2 regions of the Shewanella rhizosphaerae genome follow, and region 1 is predicted to be linked to the other one. Evidence: predicted binding sites of a transcription regulator. Region 1 holds the regulator's gene; the other holds the start of a gene.
What was found. Region 1 encodes MetJ, which represses methionine synthesis genes. Its sites were predicted from a motif close to TAGACGTCTAGACGTCTA; they were not measured.
Positions count from the first base shown of each region.

Region 2: a site for MetJ is predicted at 7,344-7,361, ahead of metH (methionine synthase). Genes of this name have one in related genera too.

Region 1 is NZ_CP080420.1:576,792-587,247, forward strand. Features, by position in the region: gene K0I63_RS02605 (tetrathionate reductase family octaheme c-type cytochrome) at 167-1,573, opposite strand; gene K0I63_RS02610 (DUF3373 domain-containing protein) at 1,618-3,330, opposite strand; gene K0I63_RS02615 (c-type cytochrome) at 3,395-3,724, opposite strand; gene K0I63_RS02620 (conjugal transfer protein TraF) at 4,237-5,433, shown strand; gene K0I63_RS02625 (sulfite exporter TauE/SafE family protein) at 5,496-6,236, opposite strand; gene metJ (met regulon transcriptional regulator MetJ) at 6,315-6,629, opposite strand; gene metB (cystathionine gamma-synthase) at 6,853-8,019, shown strand; gene K0I63_RS02640 (bifunctional aspartate kinase/homoserine dehydrogenase II) at 8,039-10,432, shown strand.
Region 2 is NZ_CP080420.1:808,728-819,183, reverse strand. Features, by position in the region: gene cobO (cob(I)yrinic acid a,c-diamide adenosyltransferase) at 1-33, opposite strand, end outside; gene K0I63_RS03700 (cobyric acid synthase) at 48-1,652, opposite strand; gene cobU (bifunctional adenosylcobinamide kinase/adenosylcobinamide-phosphate guanylyltransferase) at 1,665-2,213, opposite strand; gene K0I63_RS03690 (adenosylcobinamide-GDP ribazoletransferase) at 2,210-2,977, opposite strand; gene cobT (nicotinate-nucleotide--dimethylbenzimidazole phosphoribosyltransferase) at 3,019-4,047, opposite strand; gene K0I63_RS03680 (FecCD family ABC transporter permease) at 4,180-5,223, opposite strand; gene K0I63_RS03675 (ABC transporter ATP-binding protein) at 5,210-6,166, opposite strand; cobalamin riboswitch at 6,271-6,449, opposite strand; gene K0I63_RS03670 (histidine phosphatase family protein) at 6,501-7,112, opposite strand; gene metH (methionine synthase) at 7,442-10,456, shown strand, end outside.

The DNA of each region.
Region 1 (10,456 bases):
ATTTCTATACTTTTGATTTAGCTGCAAAGCTTGCCTCGTCATTATTTTGAGCGGATTGGCTGCCTGGCGGATTGGTAGCCTGATGGGTGAGTGCGATGGGCAAAAAAAAGAGGCCTGGTAGACCAGACCTCTTTGCTGCAGGGAGATGACGAAAGGGGATTACAATTTACTTGGCGTGTTTAGCGCCTTTCTTGTTCTTCATTGGGTCGCCTTCGTAACCTAAGGCTTGCCAATCTAAACGTGTGCCCTTGTTGTGGCAGTCGTTACACTTGAGCGCCTGATCTTTTGGCGAAACCATGTGGTTGATGCGCCACCACATCTCGGTTTCGGCAAAGCCATGCTCACCACTGTACTTGATGCCTTGCTGGGCCAGTGCCTGGTTAGCCTCCATGCCAAGTTTGGCGGCCTTATCCCAGTCGAACTCTTTCCAGTAACCGCCCTTGCCATAGACCTTGGCGGTGACGAAGATGTTCTGCTTCTTGTCGTAGATCTGCTTGCCGCGATGCACCTTGAATGGGTAGATCTTGGCGGTCTTGTCTGTGATATCACCCAGTGGCGAAGTCAGCTTAGTGACCTTGGATGGATCCATCTTGTCACCCACCATGTAGGCATCTGCCTTGCCGTTGTACCAGGCGTATTCAGGCTTGACCATCTTGCCCCAGACGAAGCTGCCTTTCTTCTTCATGAAGGTGTGCTTGCCATACTCGTCCACGGTTTCCTCTTGATCGCTACCAGCGGTAGACCAGTCCCAGCTCATCTTGGTCGGTTCGTTACGGGCGAAGAAAGGAATATGGCAGGTCTGACAGGCGACGCTGGCCGTATGGGTGTTGAGGCGCTTGTTGGCATGTGGCGCGCTATCGTGGCAGTTTTCACAGCCGATATCGTTCTCACCGCCTGGCGATACGCCCATGGCATTACCAGTGATCTGGTGTTGCTGGGTGGTATGACAGGTCTGGCACTGGAAGTCATTGCCATCGCTGTCCATGTGTACGTCGGTGGCCTTGTCGGGATAGGCCATGGAGGAGTCGAGATCCCCATGCTTCACCGCGTCGCCGCCGCCACCGTAGAAGTGGCAAGAGCCACAGTTGTCACGTACCGGCATGCCGACATTTTGTGCCACACGTTCCAGGTTGACCTTAGCCAGGGCCTCGCCGGCACCGGCAGGGTCTTTGACATAGGTACCTGTGGTGTCGTGACACACCAGGCAGTCGACCTTGGTCATGTCGCTAAAGTCGAAGTTGTTGTCTTTCCAGCCATAGCCTGCGTGACAGCTGGTACATCTAGGCTCGTTACCGGCGATAGAAGTACAGAAGTTGTTGATGGCGTTCTTCTTACCCCGTTTTACCGTGCGTCCGGGCAGCTTCTGTTCTAGCTCCCAGGTCCAGTGAGACGACTTCATAAAGTCTTTGGCGTGATCTTCATGGCATTCGATGCACTGCTCGGTCACCTGAGAGCCCTGGGTAAAGGGTCCCTGAATGGCTTCCTTATGCGGGTTTTCGGCGATGGCATTGAGGCTGGCCAAGCCGAAGATCCCTGCAGCAAACATCGCCGTGAGAGAATGTGTGTGTTTCATTGTCTGTTCCCTACCCCCGGCCTAGGCCGGGGGAGATAGCTTAGTTAGAAGTTGACGACGAGTGAGGCATTGATGTCATAGGCGGTATCGACTACTGGCAACATGGAGAAGGCAGAGCCAGCGATCACATCATCCACTTTTTGTGGGGCGCCCACCGGAGTGCCACTGCCGGTATATTCGTAGTCGTAGTAGAGACCAGCGAGTTTGATAAACATTCTTGGGTTGATATCAAACATATAGTAGGCCTCGGCCACATGACCACGGGTAGCCAGCTTGCTGCCGATAGGATCGTCTTGTGCCTGAGTAAATGGGGTCCAGTACTTGGAACCATAGTTATACTCGAGGCCGAACTTGCCGTAAGGCGCTGGGATCTGAATACCCACATAGATACCGTAACCATCTTTGGTGTCGTTCTCATCGGCGGCGCTTGGCATCATGATGATCTCGCTGCCGTCGGCATTGAGCTGTGCTTCGAATACCGCATCGCTGAGCATGCCACCAAACATACCGGCATTACCGTTGCCTTCGGCGCGGGTCCAACCGAAAGAGGCGAAGGCCTTGAAGTCTTCATCGCTCTCGTAGGCGTAGCCGATGCCGCCCAGGTACATGTCGCCGATCACGCCGCTAGGCTGTACTCGGGTCTGGAAGTTGAAGTTGCTGAACTTCTGCATGTCCTGATACATGGTGGGGGCAAAGATTCCCGCTAGCTGTGTTGGGAAGGCCATGGTGCCCTTGAAGCCATCGTTGATATCTTTGGCGCCAAACAGGGTGAATTGCAGGAAGTGGTTACCGTCGTTGATGGCATCTATGTTAAAGCCGCCTAGGTGGGTGTCTTTGGTGACGATATCGCCAAACATCTCACCATTGCCCCACTGTGACTCGAAGCCCTGGCCGTAACAGAAGCGCACTACCTGACCTTCGATGCCGGTGATCTCACCCAGCTTGTAACCCAGAGTTAGACCATCGAAGTTGAAGTTAACTAGGTGACCCGATGGTGTACCGCCGCGTTTCTCGTTTTCACGATATTGGGTTGGTGGGCCATAGGTAGATGGACGACGACCGATAGAGAGGTAGGTGTTGCTGCCACCTATGTTCTTCCAGTCGAAGTAGGCGCGTTCTACCCTGAGCCAGTCGCCGCTGGTGTTACCACTGTTGGTGCCGTCCATGGTGAAGGAGCGCCATGAGTCGAAGACTTGAACACCTGTGGAGTCGCCCCAGTTTTTGTACATGCTGAGACGGCCGGCGAAGCTGACGTTATCCCATACCTTGGCCTTGAGGTTGAGTCGCAGACGCGTGGTATAGAAGATGTCGTTGTTGATATCTTGGGTGGTCTTGGGGGCCAGCACGTAAGGCATCACGCCTTGTAGCATGCCGCTCTGGAAGGCGGCGGCAAGATCCGGATTGGCCGCCATCATCTGTCCCAGGGGGGAGTTGGGATCGTTAGGCATACCAAAGGCACCAGACATGGCTTTAGCACCAAAATCGTTGAAGTCCACCTTGATTGCAGGGTTCCAGGTGACATTTTGGTAGTGCAATGAATGGGCCTTGGTACGGAAATCGCCAGTGATCTCTAATCGGTCGAGAGCGGTGTGGCGCTCGTTCTTATCGACGCGGCTGTTGATCTGATCGATCTCTTCGGTGAGATCGGCAAGTTGTTGTTTAAGTTCGGCTATTTTTTGCGCATCGCTATCGGCGGCATAGACTGAGCCTGACATAGCCAGAGCGTTAGCGATCAATATAGACAGTAGAGTACGCATGTGAATCTCTCCTTAGGCGCTCATCGGGAGCGGTGAATGAGCGCTTCGATTACGAAATCTGTGGTTAACCGCAAGTCTGTGGCTGATCTGAGTCGGCCGCGTGGTCGTATAAGAACTGCTGGATATCAAGGCGTTCTTTGTCGGAGAGCTTTTTAAATACGTCTGGTTGGGCGCTGTGCATGTCGCGCTTGAAGAAGCGATCCCACTGGCTCATGGTCTTGCTCATGGGCGTGAGTTCACCGGCGGCATCGCCCTTGCTGTGGCAGGCTTTGCACTCTTTTTTATAAAGATGTTTCCCTTTCTTAGGGTTACCACCGTCGACGGCGTAGACTTGTCCGCCTACGGTGAAGGCGAGGAGTAAGCATGTAGCTATTTTGGCAACGTTTTTCATCATCATTTTCCTTAACCGCTACTCTGAGCGATTTATTAACCTGAAACAAAATGCTTGTTTCTTGTTGGAAAATTTACCAAAAGGGGGTAGTTGTAAATTTGATGTTGATCACCTTCATGAAAAAAATCTAATTGATAAAAATATCATGGATAAAAATCTAATGAACAAGGTGTAATGCAATGAAATTTAATGATTTTTGTTTTTAAGGTTTTGCTATCTTGTGATCTTGCTCTCGGGGAGAAACTACCTAGTTAGATCACACTTTATTATTTCAGCTCTCTCTAAATAGGTATTTTTGCTTGTTTTTGTATTGCAAATGGGCCTGTTTTAACGGGCTGAGTGGCGAACCGAATCGGCAGGTTTCTCTGGCAATGGGAAGGGGCGGCGAAATGATTTAAAAAAAAGTGTCTGATCGAGCTGTTTTGAGAGCACTTTTTAGCCGTCTTAGTCTATCTTTAAAGACGACTCGGGTAGATTCCTGAGCGAGAACAAAAATAATGAACGGGGTGAATGAGATGAAATACCTTAGCTTGGTCATCGCAGTGTTATTGTCTGGTAGTGCCTCATTGGTATCTGCCGCCTCCCTCTACAACGAGGCCCGTAGTGATGCCATGGGCGGAACCGGGGTCGCGGCCTCTAACCGCGAAGGTGCCGCCTTTATCAATCCCGCCCTGTTAGCCATTCATGCCCCCAAGTATTCCGGCGGCGCGGTGATGTTGCCCGTGCTGGGCGCCGAGGCAGCCAATATCGATAACCTGACCGATAAGTTCGACGCCCTGCAGGCCTCCTATGACGGTCTGGAGGCGGCCATCAATGCCAGCGACGTCACTGGGATCACCAATTACCGCGACATGCTGGTCGCCGATCTCAAGTCCCTCGATGGTGAAAATGCCTATGGCAGCGTGGGGCTAGGTTTTTCCGTGGTTTTACCGACCAAGCGCATGCCTATGTCGATCTTTTACAAGACCTATATCGATGCGGTGAGCGTGGCGGTGATCGAGGACAGCGACATAGACGCCCTGACCAATCTTGACCCTAACAATCCGCCTGCGGTTACCGATCTGGATTCACAGGGGGCCGTGGTGGCCGGTGCCATCTCAGATCTTGGTGTGGCCCTTAGCTTCCCGCTGTCGATCGTCAATATGCCGGTCGCCGTGGGTATCTCGCCCAAGCTTCAGCGTATCGACACCTATAACTATGTGGTCAGCGCCAACAACTTTGACGCCGATGATTTCGACGACAACAAATACCGCAACGACGATACCGTGGCAAACCTGGATATCGGCGTGGCCATTCAGCCACTCGAACGCATGACCATAGGCCTGTCGGGACGTAACCTGGTGAGCCAGAAGCTGGACACCGTCGAGGCGATGGGGCGCAAGTTTATCTACCGTGTCGAGGCTCTCTATACCTTAGGTGTGGCCTATGATTGGGATAACTTCAGCCTGACGACAGATGTGGATCTTAATGGTCATAAGCGATTCGATGAGATAGGAGAGACCCAGTATTGGCGTTTGGGCGGCGAGATGAGGGCGACCGATTGGCTGGCCCTGCGTGTCGGCTATCGCCACGATATGAAAGATACCAGTAGCAACCTCTATACCTTGGGTACAGGCTTTACCATAGGCCGCTCCTTTAATCTGGATCTCACCGGCCTGGTGGGCACAGATGACGCCGTGGGCGGGGTGATTCAGACCTCCTATCATTTCTAGAGATAGGTTTTTTAGAAACAATAAGGCCGGCTATGATGCCGGCCTTCTCTTGAGCCTAGGTGTTAGAGCAGGGCACTTAAGGACTTGGCGGCCAGCAAGATGGCGCTCAGGCTACAGAGCACCAGCGTCATGATGCGGGTCCTATTCTTGTCTATGCGTCCCACCAGGCGATTGGCCATCAGGTAACCCAGCAGCACAGAGGGGAGCAGCAGCGCCGAGCAGTAGAAGTGATGCAGGGTCAGTAGACCCGTAAGCCCTAGGATCACTATGGCGATGGTGGAGCTGAAGATGAAGAAGGCCGACAGGGCCGCGCGAAACTGCTTGGCATCTTTACCCGAGAGCAGTATGGCCAGCGGCGGTCCGCCGATAGCGGCGATGTTGCCAAAGATCCCCGAGATCACGCCGGCGATAAACAGGCTGCGGCGGTTGACCACCAGGTTGAGCCGCATCAGGCTCAGCAGTACGGCGATGGCAACGATGATGGCGATGGTCATGCCGAGCACGTCCTGGGGCGCGACCATGAGCAGGCCGGCGCCGATCAGTCCGCCGGGGATGCGTCCCAGTAAGGCATATTGCAGGCCGTTGAATTCCAGGGCGCCACGCTCACGGATCAGGGTTAGAAGGGCGATAGAGAAGCCCATCAGGATCACGGGCGCAGGCACCAGAGATGGCTCGATAAGGTAGAGCAGGGGCGCGGCGACGACCGCCATGCCGAAACCGATCAGGCTCTGGGTGAGGGCGCCGACGAAGACGATAAGCGAGGCTAGCGCCAGAATATGAGGATCGAGCGGAAGTGCAGGCACTGCAATGTTCCAGGCTAAGGTTGAAAACTAAAAGAGGGACCGCCTAGCGATCCCTCTATCGATTCGTGTGTGAGTGGATTACTCCATCTCTTCCCACTCTATGCCCATCTCGGTCATCAGACGTTTGACTTCGGCTGGGATGCTATCTGGCTTGTCTTTAGACAGGTCATCGTCTTGGGGGAGTGGTTGACCGGTGTAGGCGTGCAGGAAAGCCTCGCACAGCAGCTCGCTGTTAGTGGCGTGACGCAAGTTGTTGACCTGGCGCCGGGTGCGCTCGTCGGTTAACACCTTAAGCACCTTAAGAGGAATAGAGACAGTGATCTTCTTTACCTGCTCATTCTTCTTACCATGTTCAGCATAGGGGCTGATATAATCGCCATTCCACTCAGTCATTGACTCACCTGTAAATTCTAAAATTCGGTGCAGATTTTAAACCCTTACAAATTACAGTCAAATTATTGCCTCGAATTTTTGGCAAATGCAAATAGATTTCTAAATGTTTGGACGTCTAAACGTCCAAAAGTTGTTGACGCTCACTATCGGCTTAGGTACATTTAGACGTCCAGACATCTCTTTTGCCGAGGTGCCTGCCCAGATCCAATTTGAGGAGTTGAAGATGACAGCGCGTAAACTAGCCACCGCCGCCGTACGACGAGGCATAGAGTCAGACACTCAGCACGGTGCCGTGGTGCCGCCTATCTATCTGTCGACAAACTACTCGTTTGAAGGGCATCAACAGCCGCGGGCATTCGATTACAGCCGCTCAGGTAATCCGACCCGCTCTATTCTCGGTGATGCGATTGCCGAACTGGAACAAGGGGCGACCGGCGTGGTGACCTGTACCGGCATGGCCGCCATCACACTGGTGACTAGCCTGCTGGGCCCAGAGGATCTGTTGGTGGTGCCTCACGATTGCTATGGCGGCAGCTATCGCCTCTTCACCAACCTGGCCAAGAAGGGCGCTTTTAAGCTATTGGTGGTGGATCAAACCGATGATGCCGCGCTCGAGCAGGCGCTGAGCCAGTCACCCAAGATGGTGTGGCTTGAGACCCCCTCTAACCCGCTGCTGCGAGTAGTCGATATAGAGGCCATCGCCCAGGCGAGCCACAAGGTGGGTGCTCAGGTGGTGGTGGACAACACCTTCCTCTCTCCTGTGTTACAACAGCCACTGTTGCTGGGGGCCGATATCGTGGTGCACTCCACCACCAAATATATCAATGGTCACAGCGATGTGGTGGGCGGCGCCGTGGTGGCCAAAGCCCCTGAGGTGGGCGAGCTGCTGCACTGGTGGTCGAACACCCTAGGTCTGACGGGGTCAGCCTTCGACAGCTACCTGACCCTGAGGGGGCTGAGAACCCTGGCGGTGCGCATTCGTGAACACCAAGCCAACGCTCAGAAGGTATTGGCACTGCTTTGTGACCACAAGGCGGTGGAAAAAGTGTATTATCCGGGGCTTGCCGAGCATCCAGGCCATGAAATTGCGGCCAGACAGCAGAAGGGCTTCGGCGCTATGCTGAGTTTTGAGCTAAAAGGTGGCGAATCGGCACTCGTTGCCTTTTTAGATGCGTTACAATACTTCTCGGTAGCCGAGAGTCTGGGAGGCGTAGAGAGTCTGGTGGCGGTTCCCGCGACCATGACCCACAGAGCCATGGACCCAGAGGCGCGCCGTGAGGCGGGCGTGAAAGATACCCTGATCCGTTTGTCAGTGGGCATAGAAGATGGCGAGGATCTGGTGGCAGATATTCTTGCGGGTTTAGAAGCGGCTATCGCGGTAAGTAGTTAAAGGGTTTGAGGAGCAGATAATGACACGTTGTCATTTGCATAAGTTTGGTGGTTCTAGTTTAGCGGATGCAGATTGTTACCGCCGCGTCGCCCACATTTTACTGACCCATGGCCACAGCGATGATCTTATCGTAGTGTCGGCCGCGGGCAAGAGTACCAATTTCCTATATCGCCTGCTGGAGCTGTGCGACACAGATCAGCTGTGGCAGGAAGAGTTACAGGTGCTGGTGAGTTACCAGCAGAATCTAATCGAGCAGCTGCTCTCCAACGAGCAGGCCCGTAGCCTGAGAGAGCGACTGGCCACCGACAAGTCGCAGCTGACCAGCCTGTTGTCGCTCGATGAGCTCAACGATTATCAACGCAACCAGGTAGTAAGTTTCGGCGAGCGCTGGTCTTCCCGTCTGCTGGCGGCGCTGTTGCGCGAGTCTGGCGTGGCGGCGACCGATGTCGATGCCCGCACCCTACTGGTCGCCGATGAAGGCGCCGTACCGCAGATCCGCCTTGGCGAGTCGCGCCAGAAGGTGCAGGCGCTGCTCGAGGCCCATCCTCAAGAGCGTCTGGTGATCACCGGTTTTATCTGCGCCAACGAGCAGGGCGATACCCTGCTGCTGGGCCGTAACGGCTCAGATTTTAGCGCCACCTTACTGGCTAGCCTGGCGGATATCGAACGTGTCACCATCTGGACAGATGTGGAAGGCGTATTTAACGCCGACCCGAACCGAATTAACGATGCCAAGTTGCTTAAGAGCATGTCGCTCACCGAGGCGAACCGCCTGGCGCACCTTGGCTCTCCCGTGCTGCATAACCGCACTCTGCAGCCACTGTTCGACACCGAAGTCAGCCTGGCGGTGCGTTCAAGCTACGCCCCCCATACAGATTTTACCCTGATCGCCCCTAAGAGCTCGTCGGCCAGTGCCCCTGTGGTGACCAGCCTCTCCAGCGTCAGTCTGTTTAGTCTGACCATAGGGGTCGAGTTACCGCAGTTGCTGGCCTGTTTTGCCCAGGCTGGCCTGACGCCACTGGCCTATTGGTCGTTGGCCCACGGCCGCGCCGAGCTGGCCTTTACCCATGAGAATCAGAAGCAGGCCCAGGCGATCTTCGAGGCCAAGCGCAGCGAGCTGGGAATCGATGAGTTACAGCTGCGCGACGATCTCGGCTTGGTGGCCCTGGTGAGCGCCGATGCCAGCCTCTATCGCCGCGGCTTCTCGCGTCTGTTGAGCCGTGAGGCGCATCCTCTGTGTAATGATGGCCTTAGCCTGGTGACCCTGGTGCCTAAGGCGCAGGTAAACCTGTTGACCCAGAAGGTGCACAGACGCTGCGCCGGTCCGCGCAAGCGTATCGGTGTCCTGCTGCTGGGCATAGGCAACATAGGCGAAGCCTGGATCGATCTCTTCAAACGTGCCCGCCCCGTGCTCAATAAGGAGCTTGAGGTCAGCGTCGAGCTGGTAGGACTCTTGAGTTCCAAGAAGGCGCTGCTGAGTGAGACAGATATTGACTTAAGCAGCTGGCAACAGGCCTTTGAGGAGCGCGGCACCGGCTGGCAGTACACCCATCTGTTCGAGCAGTTGCAGGCACTAAATTGCGATGAGTTGATCGCCCTGGATATCAGCGCTAGCGCCGATCTCACCCTGCAATATCCCGAGTTTTTTGCTCGCGGCATTCATATCGTCAGCGCCAACAAGCTGGCGGGTTCTGGGCCGCTGGCCTTCTATCAGGAGCTGAAGCAGCAGCTGGGCAATCGTCGTCTGTTCTGGCGTTATAACGCCAGCTGTGGTGCGGGCCTGCCGGTGCAACATGCGCTGAACGATCTGCATAACAGCGGTGACAGCATAGAGGCGGTCGGCGGCATCTTCTCCGGCACCCTATGCTGGCTGTTCGAGCACTATGATGCCAAGAAACCCTTCTCCGAGCTGGTGCTGGAGGCTAAGGGGCTGGGTATTACCGAGCCGGATCCCCGCGACGACCTCTCCGGCCGGGACATGCAGCGCAAGTTGCTGATCTTGGCCCGTGAGATAGGTTACGACATAGAGCTGGACGATATCGAGCTGGAGTCTCTGGTGCCGACTAAGCTGGCCGAGATCCCGCTGGATGATTTCATCAAGCGTATGGCGGAGCTCGATGGCGAGATGTTGCAGCAGTATCAGGCAGCGGCCGAGCAGAACAAGGTGCTCAGGTATGTGGCGTCATTGGATTCAGACCAGGGCCAACTCAAGGCCAAGGTGGGAATCCAGTGGGTCGATAGGAGCCACCCGTATGCCAATTTGACGCCGGGCGATAATGTCTTCGTCATTCGCAGCGATTTCTATCAGGACAATCCGCTGATCATACGTGGCCCGGGCGCCGGGCGCGAGGTGACGGCTGCTGCGGTGCAGTCGGATCTGGCGCAGATCTGCCGGGATCTCCTGCAAGAGTAATTTAAAGGGTCGATGCGTGCATCG
Region 2 (10,456 bases), 230 kb from region 1:
CGCTTGGTTTTCCGCCTGCTTATCCGCGCTCATCTTCTCTCCTCTCATTAATTATTCTTGTTTGGGCGCCTTAGTGGCGTCTCGGCGAGGATGGCGCTCAGCCTCGCCATGTCCAGATGCTCGGCCAGGGTATCGGCCAGGCGATCTAACTGTGCCTGTTTGATCGCCTCAGGATCGACCACGGCCGTGCTGCTGAGCCCGGCCCAGCTAAGGAGCAGCGCACAGGCCTCAGGGCTGTCGAACAGACCATGCAGATAGCTGCCCAGGATCTGGCCATCATGGGACAGACAGCCCTCGTTAAACTGATTGCCCTCGTCACTCTCTAAGACAAGGGGCTTGATCGCCTTAGATAACAGCGTGGAGCGGCCACAGTGGATCTCATAGCCTGCGATGCTTGCGCGCTCACCCGCCAGTTTTATCGTGCCTTTAACCTGAGCCAGACGCTTGTTAGAGGTCAGCTCTGTGACTATGGGCAGCAGCCCCAGGCCATCGCTGTCGCCAGCCTCGCCCTCGACCCCTTGGGGATCTTCGATGGCCAGCCCCAACATCTGATAGCCGCCACAGATGCCTATCACCTTGCCGCCATATCTCAGGTGGCGCTTAAGCGCGCGATCCCAGCCCTGTTCGACCATGGTGGCCAGGTCCTGCCGCACACTCTTGCTGCCGGGCAGTATGATGAGATCGGCATCAATTGCCTGACCGTCGTAGGCCTCGTTTACCTGTTGATAGCGCAAGTCGATATCCGGATGCAGCCTGAGAGGATCGAAATCTGTGTGATTGCTGATGCGGGGAAAGACCAGCACCAACACCCGAAAGCGAGTGTTGCCACTGCTCACCTGACGGGCATCCAGGGCGTCCTCGGCCTCCAGATGCAGATCATTAAGGTAGGGCAAGACGCCCAGCACGGGCTTGTCTATCCTGGCCTCTAGCCAATCCAGGCCGGGCTTAAGCAGGGAGATGTCACCGCGAAAACGATTGATCACCACGCCTCTGACTCTGGCCTGCTCCGATGCAGACAACAGCGCCAGGGTGCCGACGATATGGGCGAACACCCCGCCTTTGTCGATGTCGGCGATCAGGATCACCGGGCAGTCCACCGCCTCGGCGAAGCCCATGTTGGCGATATCTCCCTCCCGCAGGTTGATCTCCGCCGGGCTGCCCGCCCCTTCCACCAGGATCAGCTCATACTGCCGCTCCAGGCGTGACAGCGAGTCCAGCACCGCCGCCATCGCCTTGGTGCGATAGCCCTGGCTGTCTTTGCCAAAATAGGTCTGGGCCTCCATGTGGGACAGGGCCTTGCCCTGGACTATCACCTGGGAGCTGGTATCCGAATTAGGTTTAAGCAGAATGGGATTAAAGTCTGTGTGGGGGGCGAGGTAACAGGCCTCGGCCTGCAGCGCCTGGGCGCGGCCTATCTCACCGCCATCAAGGGTCACCGCGCTGTTGAGCGCCATATTCTGCGGCTTGAAGGGCGCCACCCTGCGCCCCTGACGGGCGAAGTAGCGGCACAGACCCGCCACTAGGGTGCTCTTACCCGCATCCGAGGTAGTGCCCTGCACCATCAAGATATTGCCACTCGCCTCTTGATTGCTATTGCCCTGCTCGCTCTGTTTACTCTGGTTGCACTGATTACTTAAGTTATCTGGTGTCATTGGCTTCTCTTCCTATTCCTTGGCGCCCTGGCTCGTCTCATCCTTGAGGATCAGCGGCAGACCCGCGGTGACCAAGACCACCTGCTGGGCTCGCTGAGCGATCGCCTGATGCAGCCAACCCGCCTCATCGACGAAGCGGCGACTCAAGGGGTCGGCAGGTACCACGCCGCAGCCCACCTCGTTGCTGATCAGCACGACAGCTCCGGGCGCAGTTTCCAAGGTGCGCAGCAGCGCCGCCTTGGCGCTCGGCCAGTCATCGCCCTCGAGTAGCTGATTGGTGAGCCAGAGGGTGAGGCAATCGACTAAGATCACCCGTTTCTCCCTGGCGTGAGTTTCGATACAGGCACTCAAGTGTAGCGGACACTCCAGGGTCTGCCAGGGCAAACCATCCTCACTGCGCTCATCCTGGTGGCGGGCGATACGCGCGCGCATCTCTTCATCCAGCCCCTGGGCGGTGGCCACAAACAGGCACTCATACCCCTTGGCCACATAATCGGCCACCAGGGAAAGGCCGTGGCGAGACTTGCCGCTGCGGGCGCCGCCAAGAACCAGGTGCATCATAGGCTGATCACCAGGATAAAGAGGTAACAGAGCAGCTCGATCACCTGCTGGGTCGCCCCCAGCACATCGCCTGTATAGCCGCCGATCTGACGACGATAACTGCGTACCAGCAGCTGGCGCGCCGCCAGCAACACCAAACAGAGCGAGAGCGCCGAGGCGATACCGCTGAGCCAGAGGGTGAGAATGCCGGTCAACAGCAAAATTCCGAGCTCGTTGGGGGTCTGCGACTGGGCCAGAGGTTTGCTCTTGCTGCTGTCGTCATCACGCACATAGGTCTCGGTGAAGATTAAGGAGGCCGCCACCATACGGCTCAGGCAGTGGCCCACCACCAAGGCTGCCATCACAAGATCGCCATCGAACAGGGCAATTTCACTGAGCAGCACAAATTTGAACAGCAGGCTCATCACTAGGGCGAGCACGCCATAGGTGCCAACCCGCGAGTCTTTCATTATGGTGAGCTTATCCTGCACCTGCCAGCCACCACCGAATCCGTCGGCGGTATCCGCCAGGCCATCTTCGTGAAAGCCGCCGGTGAGCAGTAGCCCGGCCACCATGGCGAGTAAGATGGCGACGCTGATAGGCAATACCTGAGTCGCCAGGCTATAGACCAGGGCGCAGAGGCCACCGACAAGCACGCCGACCAAGGCGAAGTAACGGCTGGCCTGATTGAGCCGCTCATTGTCGACCTTCACCCAGGTCGGCATGGGGGTCCGGGTAAAGAAGCCCATGGCGATAAAAAACAGGTTTAACTCTCTGGCAAACATCTTCGCGCTTTCCCTTTTGGTTCCTTAGATTGCTATTGCCGCTAAATCGAAATGCCCATCTCTTCGAGGGAGGCCATCTCGTTGTAAAACTTGGCCGCCGCCTGCACCAGGGGCACCGCCAGCGCCGCCCCGGTTCCCTCACCAAGACGCAGTCCGAGAGACAAGAGCGGCTGGGCATTGAGATGCTCCAGCATCAGTTTGTGGCCGCGCTCGCCAGACTCGTGGGCGAAGATCATATAGTCCCGGGCGTGGGGCGCGATAGTCACCGCCGCCAGCGCCGCCGCCGTGGCGATGAAGCCGTCGATCAGCACCAGCATCTTCAGCTCCGCCGCCGCCAGTATGGCGCCCGTCATCTGCACTATCTCGAAGCCACCCAGGCAGGCCAGCACGCCATAGGGGTCGTCAAGCTGCTCGCGGTGCAGATGCAGCGCCTGCTCCACCAGCAGCTGTTTGCGTGCCAGGGTGGCGGCATCTATGCCTGTGCCCCGACCGACACACTCGGCCGCCTCGCGCCCCATCAGCGCCGCCATGATGGCCGCCGCCGAGCTGGTGTTGCCTATGCCCATCTCGCCGAAGGCGATCAGGTTACAGCCGCGGCCGTGATGCAGCGCGACTCGCTCCCTGGCCATGGCGAAGCCCTGCTTGACCGCGCCCAGGGTCATGGCGGGCTCGCGATGAATCGCACCTGTGCCAGCCCCCAACCTGTGGTTGATAAGCTTAGGCTGATCATGAATCTCCTGGGCGATGCCGCAGTCGATCACCTCCATGGTGATCCCTCCCTGGGCACAGAACAGATTGATGGCCGCGCCGACCTTGAGGAAATTCATCACCATCTGGGTAGTCACCTCACTCGGCGCGATGGAGACGCCGGAGGCGGCGATGCCGTGATCGCCGGCAAACACCAAAAGGGTTGGTTTGGTTATCTGCGGCTTGTCTGGACCCAGCACCCTGGCGATAGTCATCGCCAGGGTCTCGAGCGCGCCGAGGGCGCCGAGAGGCTTGGTCTTAGTGTCTATTTTCTGCTGGATCTTGGCATCGAACTCGCTACTTACCTCAGTGACTTCAAACATACTGGTACCTCATATCGCTCGCCCTCGTTCTCGATTCTTTCCAATCCACACCTTCTTTGCAGGCATAGTTCGGCACAGTTCAATACTCTTCTCCATCCTGACGCTTCTCCTTCCATACACAGAGGACCTAAGCTAGTTGCCACGCTTGCCGCCCAGGATAAACAGGAAGAAGAGGCTGCCTATCACAGCCGTGATGATCCCCACCGGCAGCTCCTGATAGCTGAGCAGGCAGCGCGCCAGCACATCTACCCAGATCATAAACAGGCCGCCCACCAGGGCCGTCAGCAGCAGGGCGAAACGCCCGGGCAGCAATAGCCGCACCATGTGGGGCACCATCAGGCCGACGAAGCCGATGCCGCCACAGTTGGCCACCAGGACGGCGGTGATCAGCGAGCAGAGCAGCAGGCTGACGAGACGCAGGCGCTGCACCCGAATGCCCAGGGTATGGGCGGTCTCATCCCCCGCCTGAATGGCGAGGATCTGCCGCTTAAGCAGTAGCAAGATGGCGCTCGCCGCCAACACCAGCAGCCAGGGCAGCCAGAGCATCTGCCAGCTCGCCTTAGCAAAGCTGCCCAGGCTCCAGAACAGCACAGAGGCGGCCGATTGCGGCCCGGAGAAATAGAGCATCAGGCTGGCCAGCGCGCCAAACAGGAAGGAGATCGCCACCCCGGAGAGCAACATGCGCTCTATCTGGGTGTTGAGATCCCGCCCGCACAGGGCCAACACCATGAGCACCGCCAGGCTGGCACCGATAAAGGCGCCAAGCGGCAGGCCGACACTGGCCAAAGCGCCGCCGACACCGCCCAGCAGGGTGATCACCACAACCGCCCCCAGACTGGCGCCCGAGGAGATGCCAAACAGATAGGGGTCGGCCAGGGGATTGCGAGTCACCGTCTGCAACACGGCGCCCGCCAGCGCCAGGCCGAAGCCGGCAATGAAGGCCAGCAGGATGCGTGGCAGGCGCAGCTCAATCAATATTCTTGCGGTCACGCCGCCGGGATCGGCGCCGCTCAGCTTGGCCAGCAGCACCTCAAGCACCTCGGCGACGCCTATCTGCGCCGCGCCGAAGCTCACCGCCAGCACAGGAGTCGCCAGGGTCAGCAGTCCCAGGCAGACGAAGGCCAGGTGTTGCAGCGGACTATAGCCTCTTCCCAGACTCAGGCTAGCGCTCATCATGGTTAGCCTCCTTCGCCTCAAGGGGCTGGTCACCCAAGTCATTGCAGTGCTGAGCACTCTGACCGCCATCTTGAAGGTGATAGCCATAGAAATAGTTAATCTGCGGGTTGCCGTGCTGTGGATGGGACGATACCTGACAGCAGACGCCGAACACCCTGGCGATCTGCGCCTCGCTCAGCACCTGTTTGGGCGAGCCTTGAGCCACCGCCTTGCCCTGATCCAGCAGCAAAAGCTGATCGCACAGGGCGCTGGCGAGATTGAGGTCGTGAATCGAGATCACCACAGTCACCCCCAGGGCCTTGAGCAGCTCGAGGATCTGGATCTGATAGCGGATATCCAGGTGATTGGTGGGCTCATCGAGGATCAACAGCTTAGGCTGCTGCACTATGGCGCGGGCGATCAGCGCCCGCTGCTTCTCGCCCCCGGACAGGGAGGCATAGGTCTGTCCGGCGCGATCCTTGAGCCCAACTGTCTCCAGGGCCTGACTCACCGCCAGGCGGTCAGCCTTAGTGGTCATGGAGAAGGCGGCCTTATGTGGCGTAAGCCCCAATGCCACCAGCTGGGCCGTGGTCATGTCGAAATGCTGAGGCGTGTCTTGCAGCACAACGGCCACCTCGCGGGCAAAGGCCCTGGCGCTCAGGCTGGCGATTGGCTGACCAAACAGTTGGATCTCGCCGCTGCTAGGCGTAAGGAAACGATAGAGGCAGCGCAGCAGGCTGGACTTACCAGCGCCATTGGGGCCTATGATCCCCAGCATCTTACCCTCTAGCAGATCCAACTTGACCCCAGAAAGGATGGCGCGCTCGCCGCAGCGCCAGCTGAGATCCCGTACCGACAGCGCCGGGCGCGCGCAGGCGCCATCGCCTGCACCTAGGTTCGATCCTTCACTGGCGCCGTGAGACAGGAGTGATTCTGTTTGTGATGCCTGACTAGGGGCGCTCAAGATCGCGCCCTCCGGGGAGCAGCGCCGAGGCGCCCTCGCCCTTGGACCAGACTCGGCCCCGAGGTATTCTTCATCTATTGGCTCCCTCAAGTCACCCGCTTGAGATAGTGGTTGGAGAGTAGGCAGGTATCCTGACTCGTGGCAAACCGGTCGACTTAGACCTAGCGGCACACTCACAGTTGCGGGCACAGTTTGGGCTAGCGGCGCGAGGCCTTCCCCAATTCCCTATTAAGTCCGAGTTATCGCCTTGGCGATCTCGACACCATACTCCCGGCGCAGGCGGTCCCTGCGCCCGGTTATTATGCTAAATTTTGCCGCAGACACAAGGACAGACTCAATCGGCGTCATGCCAGTGCAGACGCCAGTAGCCCTCCCCCGCCTTGTCGCGATAGTGACTTATCTTGACCACGCTGCCGTAGTCCAAACTCAGCCGGGTATAGAAGCCCACGGCGCGCTCTACCCCCAGGGCCTTGGCCATCAGGTGGCGTATCACGCCGCCGTGAGTGAGCAGTAACAAGGCCTCGCCGCAATGCTGATGCACCAACTGCTCGACCACCTCGTCGACACGCCGCTCGAACTCAGCCATGGGCTCCCCCTCGGGCAGCGGATTGGCCCAAGGGTCTTGCCAATAGGCACTCAACTCCTCGCCATGATCGGCATGCAGCTCAGGGATAGGCTGGCCATCCCAGCGGCCGAAGTAGATCTCCTTGAGCCCGGCATCCAGGGCCACCTTCACCTGATTCTTAGCGGTGAGGTGCTCGGCAAATACACGGCAACGCTTGAGCGGCGAGCTGATCACCCTGTCCACCGCCTGGGGCAGCTTGGCATAGGCCAGCTGCATCTGGGCGAAGCCTATCTCTGTGAGAGGTTGATCGCTATGGCCGCGCAGCAGATTGCCGCCTTCACATTCGCCGTGGCGCATCAAATAGAGTGTCGTTTGCGTCATAACTGCAGCATTAAACCTTTAAAATCTAGATGGTTAGCAGGATACTCTCTGGAAGTATCCCTTGGCAATGAAAGATAAATAAGGCCTTGAAAAACTTTCAGATTCACCCACTTTCAAGGGGAGAGCCTTTTGCCATGAGAACGCGGCTTAGCCGCCATTCTTCCTCGAAGCCAAACCAGATTTAAGCTTATACTCATTTGACTTGCCCTGGGTATTATAAGTCGATTAGTATAGACGTCTATACGTTTATACATCCAAAATAAAAATAGCACGTCAAATCGATAGACGCGGCAGTTTAGGCAATAGGTCAGTTGAAGTAGGTGAAAGTTATGGCGACCCAATCCCCTGTTCGAAACGTAAGGCAGATTAACGACGCGATCCGCGCGCGGCTCGATAAGGAAATTTTGATCCTCGACGGCGCCATGGGCACCATGATCCAGAACCACAAACTGGAGGAGGCCGACTTTCGCGGCGAACGCTTTGCCGAGTGGCCCTGCGATCTCAAGGGTAACAACGACCTGTTGGTGCTGACCCAACCCGAGCTTATCAAGCAGATCCACAGAGATTACCTGCTGGCAGGCGCCGACATCATAGAGACCAACACCTTCAACGCCACTCAGGTGGCCATGGCCGACTATGAGATGCAGTCGCTGTCACGGGAGATCAACTTAGAAGGCGCTCGCCTCGCCCGCGCCGCCTGTGATGAGGTGGCCGCCGAAACCGGCCGTCAATGCTATGTGGCCGGGGTTCTCGGCCCCACCAACCGCACCTGCTCTATCAGCCCGGATGTGAACGACCCTGGCTATCGTAATATCCATTTCGATGACCTTGTGGAAGCCTATATCGAGTCGACCCAGGCCCTTATCGAGGGCGGCGCGGACATCATCATGGTCGAGACCATCTTCGATACCCTCAATGCCAAGGCGGCGCTGTTTGCCATCGAGACATTGTTCGAACAACTGGGCCAACGCCTGCCCGTGATGATCTCGGGCACCATTACCGATGCCTCGGGCCGCACCCTGACGGGCCAAACTACAGAAGCCTTCTATAATTCGCTGCGCCACGTGAAGCCGCTCTCCATCGGCCTCAACTGCGCCTTGGGGCCACAGGAGCTGCGCCCCTATGTGGAGGAACTGTCGAAGATCGCCGAGTGCTATGTGTCGGCGCACCCCAACGCCGGCCTGCCCAACGAGTTTGGCGGCTATGACGAGACCCCGGAGCAGATGGCCGAGGTGATTGGCCCCTGGGCCGAGGAAGGCCTGCTCAACATCATAGGCGGCTGCTGCGGCACCACGCCAGACCATATCAAGGCGATCCGCGCCGCCGTCATCAAGCATAGCGCCCGTAAATTGCCCGATCTGCCGGTGGCCTGTCGCCTCTCAGGCCTGGAGCCGCTGACCATAGATGCCGATTCCCTGTTTGTGAACGTGGGCGAGCGCACCAACGTGACCGGCTCGGCCAAGTTTCTACGCCTTATCAAGACGGGCGAATATGAAGAGGCGCTGTCGGTGGCCCGGGATCAGGTGGAAAACGGTGCCCAGATCATCGATATCAACATGGACGAGGGGATGCTGGACGGCGTCGAGGTGATGCAGAAGTTCCTCAACCTTATCGCCTCCGAGCCGGACATCAGCCGGGTGCCTATCATGATCGACTCCTCCAAGTGGGAGGTGATCGAGGCCGGACTCAAGTGCATTCAGGGCAAGGGCGTGGTGAACTCCATCTCCCTCAAGGAGGGCGAGGCCAAGTTTATCGAGCAGGCCACCCTAGTGAAGCGCTACGGCGCGGCGGCCATCATCATGGCCTTCGACGAAGTTGGCCAGGCCGACACCATGGCGCGCAAGATAGAGATCTGTACCCGCGCCTACCGGGTATTGGTGGATAAGGTCGGCTTCCCGCCGGAAGATATCATCTTCGACCCCAACATCTTCGCCATCGCCACCGGCATCGACGAGCACGACAACTATGCGGTGGATTTCATCGAGGCGACCCGCGAGATCAAACGTACCCTGCCCCATGCCATGATCTCCGGCGGCGTGTCTAACGTCTCCTTCTCCTTCCGTGGCAACAACCCGGTGCGCGAGGCGATCCACGCCGTGTTCCTCTATCACGCCATCCAAGCGGGGATGGACATGGGCATAGTCAACGCCGGGCAGCTGGCGATCTATGACGATATCGATCCCGAGCTTAAGGCCAGGGTAGAGGCCGTGGTGCAGAATCTGCCCTGCCCGGTGGAAGGGTCCAACAACACAGAACAACTGCTGGAGATCGCCGAGCAGTACCGTGGCGACGGTGCGGCGGGCGCCAAGAAGGAAGATCTCGAGTGGCGCAGCTGGCCAGTCAACAAACGGCTGGAGCACGCCCTGGTCAAGGGGATCACCGACTTTATCGACCAGGACACCGAAGAAGCCCGCCAGCTGGCCAGTCGTCCGCTGGATGTGATCGAAGGCCCGCTGATGGATGGCATGAACGTGGTCGGCGATCTGTTTGGCTCGGGCAAGATGTTCCTGCCCCAGGTGGTGAAATCGGCGCGGGTGATGAAGAAGGCGGTGGCCTACCTCAACCCCTACATAGAGGCGGAAAAAGTCGAGGGCGAGTCCAACGGCAAGATCCTCATGGTGACGGTTAAAGGCGACGTGCACGACATAGGCAAGAACATCGTCGGCGTGGTGCTAGCCTGTAACGGCTACGAGGTGGTGGACCTCGGCGTCATGGTGCCCGTCGAGAAGATCATAGAGGTCGCCAAGGCGGAAAAGGTAGATATCATAGGCATGTCGGGGCTTATCACCCCGAGCTTGGATGAGATGGTGCACAACGTCAAAGCCTTCCACAAGGCGGGGCTGAATATTCCCTCCATCATAGGCGGCGCCACCTGCTCCAAGATCCACACCGCAGTGAAAATCGCACCCCACGCCCCCGAAGGCGCCATCTATATCGCCGACGCCTCGCGCGCCGTGCCCATGGTGGCCAAGCTGATCAACAAGGAGACCCGTCAGGCGACCATAGATGCCGCCTACGAGGAATATCGGGTGATGCGCGACAAACGCAACTCACAGGCCAAGCGCAAGCAGATCGTCTCCCTGGAGGCCGCACGGGAAAATCGCTGCCAGCAAGACTGGAACGCCCATACGCCTTTCGTTCCGAATCAACTGGGCAGACAGGTGTTTGACGACTATCCGCTGGAAGACCTGGTCGATCGCATCGACTGGACGCCATTTTTCCGCAGCTGGGAGCTACACGGCCACTTCCCCAAGATCCTCGATGACGAGGTGGTAGGCGAAGAGGCGCGCAAGCTCTATCAAGATGCCAAGGCGATGCTCAAGACCATAATCGATGAGAAGTGG